2 regions of the Desulfitobacterium dichloroeliminans LMG P-21439 genome follow, and region 1 is predicted to be linked to the other one. Evidence: predicted binding sites of a transcription regulator. Region 1 holds the regulator's gene; the other holds the start of a gene.
What was found. Region 1 encodes HrcA, which represses chaperone genes, less so after heat shock. Its sites were predicted from a motif close to TGTTAGCACTCNNNNNNNNNGAGTGCTAACA; they were not measured.

Region 1 (4,216 bases):
CCACCGAGTTTATTATTCCCGCTGGTCGCTTTAACCTCAACCATCCCTTGGCTCAGTTCAAGAACCGAAACATCGAAGGTTCCACCGCCTAAGTCGAAAACCAAAACGGTTTGATCCTCTTGCTTATCTAAGCCATAGGCCAAAGCTGCTGCTGTGGGTTCGTTAATAATCCGCTTAACTTCCAAACCAGCGATGGTTCCGGCATCTTTAGTCGCTTGACGCTGAGCATCAGTGAAGTACGCAGGTACAGTGATGACTGCCTCAGTAACGGTTTGCCCTAGATAAGCTTCAGCATCAGTTTTAAGTTTGCCTAAAATCATTGCCGAAATTTCTTGGGGTGAGTAGTTCTTATCATCGATCTTCACTTTGAAATCGGTACCCATATGCCGTTTCACGGAGAGTACTGTTTTATCTGCATTAGAAACCGCCTGCCGTTTGGCCACTTGGCCGACTAAGCGTTCGCCTGTTTTGGAAAACCCTACCACGGAGGGTGTCGTGCGATTACCTTCTGCGTTCGTAATAACGACCGCTTCGCCGCCTTCCATAACTGCTACGCAGGAGTTTGTGGTCCCTAAATCAATACCTATCACTTTACCCATATTAAATACTTCCTCCTTATTACACCTAACAGGAAACTTTAACCATGCTAGGGCGTATTACTTTTTCTTTAAGATAATATCCTTTTTGTAATTCTTCAACAACCGTATTTTCCGGATACTCATCTGACTCCACTTGAAGCACCGCTTCATGCATATTGGGATCAAAAGGTTGCCCTACAGCTTCAATAGCCGCCAGCCCTTCTTTGGCTAGGGTCGTTTGCATCTGCTTGAAGATCATGTCGACCCCCTGAGCAAAGGACATGAAATCTTGATTGGTTTTAGAGGCCAGAAGAGCTCTTTCGAAATTATCCAGCACCGGAAGTAGTCCTTCGACGACACGCTCAGAGGCATATTTTAAGTAGTCATCCTTTTCCTTTACTGTCCGCTTACGATAATTGTCAAAATCAGCTTGCAGGCGTTGCAAATGTGCATAATACTCATCGGCTTGATTCTTGCTTTGCTCAAGTGCAGCTTGCAGAGTAAGTACTCTTTCCTCTAAAGATACATCTTGATTCCCGGAAGACTTCCTGCCCTCAGCCTCACTCTCCCCCAGAATTTCTTCGACAGTATCCGTTAGATTTTCAGATTGGTCTTGTCTGCCTTCTTTGTTTTCCCATCCAGACTGAGCTGATGGAGGGGTTTTCCCGCCCCAATTCACCATGATTGAAACCACCTCTCCTATTTCCTTCGTCGCTTGGTAAGAAGCTCAGTGAGCGTTCTTGTCATGTATTCCACCATCGCCATCGACTTACCATAATCCATTCGTGTGGGTCCGATAAGTCCAATCGTACCCAACGGTTCACCTTCAACACAATAAATCCCAGTAATCACGCTGCAATCTTTAAGTTCCTTCATGATATTCTCGCCACCGATGGTAACCGTGATACCCTCGAGCTTCGGACGCAAAAACTGCTTAATCTGATCTCCCTCTTCGAAAACTTGAAAAAGATTTTTGATCTTTTCAACATCCTGGAATTCAGGCTGGTTTAGCATGTTGAGTGTTCCGCCAAGATAAACTTTATTGGTCTCTTTAGGTTTGCTGTCTAAAATAGCAGTTAGGAGTTCTAAGGCATGATCAATAAGATAACGCTGACGTGATAGTTCGCTGTAGATTTCATGCAGGAAATCCCGTTTTACTTCAGTCATGGAATGTCCCCGCATCTTATGATTAAACACGTTCGCGATTCTTTGTAGTTCCTCAGCAGTTACATTTTCTCCAATCTCAACAATCTGATTCTCAACCACTCCATTTTCCTTGACAACGACCATAATGGCCTTGCCTGACTGATAAGGAAGGAAGTGCATTTGGTTAAATACACTGTTACCTTTGTCTGGCCCTACGACAATACTGGTCAAATGGGTAAGCTCAGAGAGAAGTTTGCTGGAATGAGAAATGACGCTTTGAATCTCGGCGATCCGCTGAGTGGTCTCCCTTTCGATAACTTCCTTTTCGTCCTCAGAAACCTTGGTCTTTTCCATCAGGCAATCCACATAGTAACGATAACCAGCATCCGATGGAATACGACCCGATGAGGTATGGGGCTGTTCAATCAATCCCAAATCTTCTATATCGGACATTTCATTACGAATCGTGGCCGGCGAGATACCTAAGTCAAACTTCCGGGCGATTGTCCTGGAGCCGACTGGCTCAGCTGTATTGACATAATCCTGAACAATGGCTCTCAGGATTTTTTTCTTTCGCTCATCCATTTGCATACTCATAACCGCCCTTCCACGTTCGTTTCGTTGTTAGCACTCAACCTTAATGAGTGCTAACGATTTATGATATTATAGTACCGCTCACTTTCGCGATTGTCAAGTATCTGACAACCTATAAAGTGATTCTTTGCTGACTTATACAAATTCTTGCAGCACCGAATTCGCCACAAACCAGAACTCTGGATTCATTTTGAGAAATTTTCCTTCCTCAACACGTAGTACGCCACGGTTTATATAACGTTCTAAAGCTGTGGGATAAAGTTCAAAAAGATCAACGCGAAACTCTTTTTTAAAATTCTCCAGATTGATCCCTTCGGCAAGACGCAGTCCTAAAATGATCCGTTCTGATCTTTGCTGATCGTTCGTCAGACTTTCATCTTCCAAACTATCGATAGGCAAATCTTCTCGATTAAGCTTTTCCCGATACAAAGCCAAATCCTCACAATTTTTCCGGCGACGATTCTTCAGGCAAGACACCGCACCGGGACCAAGGCCGAGGTACTCTTCCCCATGCCAATAACCAAGATTATGTCGGCATTCATGGCCCGGCAAGGCATAATTTGAAGTTTCATAGTGGAGGTATCCCGCCTTGGTTAACATTTCTTGCCCTAATTCATACATTTCTGCTTGGGCATCATCTCCCGGCAGGTCCTTCAGCAAATCTGTGTCTAATTCCAGAGGTGTATTCTCCTCAATCATCAATCCATAGATAGACAAATGCTCTGGTTGAATTTCAATCGCCTCTGCTAAGGTCTTTTGCCAATCCTCTAAGGACTGTCCCGGCAAACCAAACATTAAATCCAGATTGAGATTATGGAATCCTGCTTCGCGAACCATCTTCACCCCATCATGGATATCCTGAGCACCATGGATTCGCCCAATGCGTTTTAGCAAAGTATCATTGAAGGATTGAACACCCAAAGATATCCGATTGATACCATGGTCCTTTAATACATGAAGCTTTCCTGCCGTTAGGGTACCGGGATTAGCTTCAATAGTTTTCTCCGCCGAAGCCGCAAAATTAAATCTTTGCTTAAGCAAGCTGAAGACGGTTTCAAGCTCTATCTCACTCAAAGCGGTAGGAGTACCACCTCCCATAAATAGGGTAGATACTTCCTCGGGAATTTCCTCTTGCCGCAAGGCAATTTCCTGATTTAGGCCTTTCAAATAGTCTTCAACTTTAGCCCTTTGCAGAGGAACAGAATAAAAGGCACAGTAGGCACATTTTCGAATACAAAAAGGGACATGGACATAAAGCGATGGCATAGTTGCACCTCTTTCTTAGGAAGGATCTGCCCATCCCATCTCAAAAATCGCCGCTAACAACAAATATACCCAATCCAAACGCATATCAACCGCACCTAAACTTTCTCCTGAATAATAAGGGAGCGAACCCCATGCTTCACTATATCGCATGATTGGTTCGCTTCAAGCTAGTCTACGTTAGTTTATGAGGGAGTCTTAATCGTCGATCTTCAGTACCGCCATAAAAGCATCCTGAGGAATCTCTACACTCCCTACTTGCTTCATCCGCTTTTTACCCTCTTTTTGTTTCTCTAAGAGTTTCCTCTTACGGGAAATGTCCCCACCATAACATTTGGCTAAGACATCTTTCCGCATGGCTTTCACACTTTCTCGCGCGATGACTTTCTGACCAATAACTGCTTGGATCGGCACTTCAAACATTTGACGGGGGATAATCTCCCGCAACTTCTCTACTAAGCGGCGACCGCGTGCATAGGATTTTTCCTTATGAACGATAAAGGAAAGGGCATCCACCAGCTCGCTATTTAGAAGAACGTCTAGCTTAACTAATTGAGCTGCTCTATAGCCCGCTAATTCATAATCCAAGGAGGCATAGCCTTTGGTCCGGGATTTTAATTGATCAAAATAATCAT
Region 2 (4,216 bases), 1.8 Mb from region 1:
CGTTGAAGCCAACGCCACGTCCGGCATTGCGAACTTTCTCAACGACAATCGAACCTTCGAAACCTGCATTGTTAGCTATTTGACGGAGAGGTTCCTCAAGGGCTCGACGAACGATGGCGACACCGGTCTTTTCATCTCCTACCAATTGGAAGCTGTCCAGAGCTTGAGCCGCATCCACTAAAGCAGTACCGCCGCCAGAGACGATTCCTTCTTCAACTGCGGCGCGTGTAGCAGCTAAAGCATCTTCAATGCGGAGTTTCTTTTCTTTCATTTCAACTTCAGTAGCAGCACCGACTTGGATTACTGCAACGCCACCAGCTAATTTAGCCAGACGTTCTTGAAGTTTTTCTCGATCGAAATCAGAAGTAGTTTCATCGATTTGTTTTTTAAGGGCTTCCACTCGCCCTTTAATATTGTCTTGGGAACCAGTTCCTTCAACAATTGTAGTTTCTTCTTTCGTAACACGAACTTGGCGAGCACGTCCCAACATTTCGACGGTGGTGTTTTCCAATTTCAACCCAAGATCTTCGGTGATAACTGTACCGCCAGTAAGAACGGCGATATCTTCTAGCATTGCTTTGCGGCGATCACCGAAACCAGGCGCTTTTACGGCAACGCAGGTAAAGGTACCGCGAAGTTTATTCAGTACGAGGGTTGCTAATGCTTCACCTTCGATATCTTCTGCAATAATCACTAATTGACGGCCAGCTTGAACGACTTTCTCAAGAACGGGGAGAATATCGGCAATGGCGCCAATCTTTTTATCGGTGATTAAGATGAAAGGATCATTTAAAATAGCTTCCATCTTGTCAGTATCTGTAATCATGTATGCGGAGATATAGCCACGGTCAAATTGCATACCTTCAACAACTTGCAATTCTGTGGTCATTCCTTTGGCTTCTTCTACTGTGATTACGCCGTCTTTGCCGACCTTCTCCATAGCGTCGGAGATAAGAGCACCGATTGTGTTATCCCCGGCAGAGATAGAAGCAACTTGCGCAATAGCTTCTTTGCTTTCGATTGGCTTAGCATTGGTTTTAATATCATTGACGATAGATTCAACAGCTTGCTCAATCCCGCGCTTAATCCCCATGGGATTTGCACCAGCCGCTACATTTTTCAGTCCTTCACGAATGATGGCTTGAGCTAAAACAGTCGCCGTGGTGGTTCCGTCCCCAGCAACATCATTGGTTTTGGTCGCAACTTCTTTGACAAGTTGTGCTCCCATATTTTCAAAAGAATCTTCTAACTCGATTTCCCGAGCGATGGTTACACCGTCATTGGTAATTAGGGGCGCACCAAATTTTTTATCTAATACAACATTGCGGCCTTTAGGTCCGAGTGTGATACGAACAGCTTCAGCCAAAGCATTGACACCACGCTCTAAGGCATGGCGAGCTTCTTCATTAAAAATGATTTGTTTTGCCACTTTAAAGTTCCTCCTAACAATTTGAATAAATAAGTCGATAAAGTCAGTTATAAGTAAGCATTTACTATTTCAGTCCATAAGTGAGTAACAAGATATAGGTTAGCCAATTACCGCTAAGATGTCATTTTCTTTAAGAATGAGATACTCTTGACCGTCATACTTAACTTCAGTACCGGCATATTTGGAATAAATAACGCGATCACCGACTTTAACATCTAAGGCAATGCGCTCTCCTTTTTCCACTCTACCAGGTCCTACTGCGACGATTTCACCTTCTTGAGGCTTTTCCTTAGCCGTGTCTGGCATGATGATCCCGCTTTTTGTTTTTTCTTCCATGGGGAGTGCTTTGATGACTACCCGGTCTGCTAGAGGTTTAATGTTCATTGAAGAAAGTCCCTCCTTAAGAACTAAATATTTTTGTAATTGTTAGCACTCATTCCTATTGAGTGCTAACATCATACTATAATAATATGCAAGGTTGATGAAGAAATCAAATCCTGCCAGAAGCGTTTTTCCTAGATTTATGCTTGAAAATCTCCATTTCCCTCGCATTATCTACCCCTTATTGCCCTGATCTGAAATTGACTGAATCTCTTCCCTTCGGCTTGCAATCACTAAAGAGTATATTGACCAGACCCCGGGGGATTTATTCATAAATTTGGTAAAAAATATAAAAAGAGAGAACACCCGATTTAGCATTCGAGTATCCTCTTCATGTTTACCACGATGAATTTAAACACTTAGCTTCTCATAGCGTTTGCGTATCTCTAACAAGGAGGAACCTATAACATTTTGAACAAGGCTGTGTTCAAGATTTAAAAGATATATCTTTGTTTTTCCTATTTTTAAATTTGAGTCGGCATATTCTCGTTCAAGAAGAATTCCCTCTTTTAAGACATGACGAATCAATTCTTTCACCTGTGACGTAGTTGCTCCTAAGTGCTCTGATAAGGCGGTCCGCGCTTTGGTAGAAGCGATATACGTCATGCTTAACTGAAGGTTTGCTAGAATCAAAATTCCTTGTACAAGATCTTCCTCGGCATTATATTTGAAGCGTTTTTCTTCGGTAAGAGTCTCAGTAAAAAAATCCCCAGAATCACTAAACGTTTGGAGATTGTGATGCATGTTTCCATGGGCACCAATGACCTTTACCTCTTTTCCCCAGGCTTTGATTTTTCGGACCAAAGGTAAAAAATCACCATCCCCAGTCATTAGGAGGATTACATCAAAGGCAGAGGTGCGAGTCAGCAGGATTTCTTGGGCTTCCAGAATGAGTTCGACATCCGCTGCATTTCGCCGTAGCAACGTATTAGAAAAACTGTTCTTACCATAAACATGACGTGTATATATATTAATTTTTTCAAAGGAAGTCTGAGCCCGCCAGAATTCCTCGCGATCAAAGTTAGCATAAAGATAAATAGCCGATAGTATATAGTTATTATTTTTAACATAAAGTTGGAGGGATTCCATGAGAATTTCAGGAGTTAATTCATACCCTTGATTAAAGAGTCCAGTCCATATATTTTCATAATCAACAAAAGCAATAGCCTTCAAAACAAAATCACCCCCGTTTCCACTTTTGCTTACTATAGCGTACGCAGGATTAGGACAGGAGTGACAAGCACAAACATTTATTTAGATTGCATCAATTGCTTTTTTCTTATGCGTGATAATTCAATCTTATTAATGGGAAGGAGTTGCGCACTCGCTAGCCTCTCCTTTTAGAATTTGGATCCCATGAGGCAAAGCAGGTACAAGGGCTACCCAACACTCTTTAACTGCTTTAGGAGAACCTGGCATATTGATGATTAAAGTTTTTTTACGCAAGACTGCAACAGCCCGACTTAACATCGCTTTGGGAGTGATCTTATAGCTTTCATATCGCATTACTTCAGCAATCCCGGGAACCATGCGATCAGCGATAGAAAGGGTGGCTTCTGGAGTAACATCACGAGGTGAGAAACCTGTTCCCCCAGTAGTTAGAATAAGATCTAATCCATCCACATCCACCCACTTTTTCATGGTCTGTGCCAAAATCTCTTGATCATCTGGCACGATGGTATAAAGAACCGCTTCTCCGTCAATCTCTTTGACGAGATCTTTCAGTACAGCTCCAGAAAGATCCACTCTTTGTCCTTGCGAGCCTTTATCACTAGCAGTAATGATCCCTACTCTTAGCATTGCTCCATTACCTCAATAGCATCTCCGACGCTAATAGGTCCGCCTTCCAAAACGCGGATGAATATTCCTTCCTTAGGCATGACACAGTCTCCTGCTTGATAGTATATAGCACATCGAGTATGGCATTCTTTCCCGATCTGAGTCACTTCCCCTACACTAGTATCGCCAATCTTGACTTTTGTGCCAATGGGCAAGCTGACCAAGTCAATCCCCTCTGTGGTTAAGTTTTCAGCAAAATCCCCCGGCCCTACATCAAGTCCCATATCTTGCATTTTCTTAATGCTTTCCATAGCCAATAAGCTCACTTGACGGTGCCAATCTCCACCGTGAGCATCTCCTTCAATCCCAAAATTAACTTTGAGTACCCCTTCGCCCACATTCTTCTTCCGCATTCCTTTTTTCTCGCTAGTGCATACTGCAATAATTTTTGCCATTTTCATTTCCTCCAAATCTTTGTTCGATAATTTATATTAACCGTCAATCTCTTCCTTACGGACAAAATGCCCACTCTTGCCCCCGGTCTTCTCCATAAGACGAATCTCTCCGATGACCATCGTTTTGTCGATAGCCTTGCACATGTCATAGATGGTCAAAGCTGCTACACTA

Region 2: groES (co-chaperone GroES) is a predicted target of HrcA. The motif match lies at 1,854-1,884, and genes of this name have one in related genera.

What each region holds. Positions count from the first base shown of each region.
Region 1 covers NC_019903.1:3,059,626-3,063,841, forward strand. The annotation lists gene dnaK (molecular chaperone DnaK) at 1-599, opposite strand, end outside; gene grpE (nucleotide exchange factor GrpE) at 625-1,260, opposite strand; gene hrcA (heat-inducible transcriptional repressor HrcA) at 1,278-2,315, opposite strand; gene hemW (radical SAM family heme chaperone HemW) at 2,454-3,584, opposite strand; gene lepA (translation elongation factor 4) at 3,780-4,216, opposite strand, start outside.
Region 2 covers NC_019903.1:1,221,996-1,226,211, reverse strand. The annotation lists gene groL (chaperonin GroEL) at 1-1,429, opposite strand, end outside; gene groES (co-chaperone GroES) at 1,529-1,813, opposite strand; gene DESDI_RS05755 (NYN domain-containing protein) at 2,162-2,983, opposite strand; gene DESDI_RS05750 (MogA/MoaB family molybdenum cofactor biosynthesis protein) at 3,113-3,610, opposite strand; gene DESDI_RS05745 (MOSC domain-containing protein) at 3,604-4,044, opposite strand; gene moaC (cyclic pyranopterin monophosphate synthase MoaC) at 4,081-4,216, opposite strand, start outside.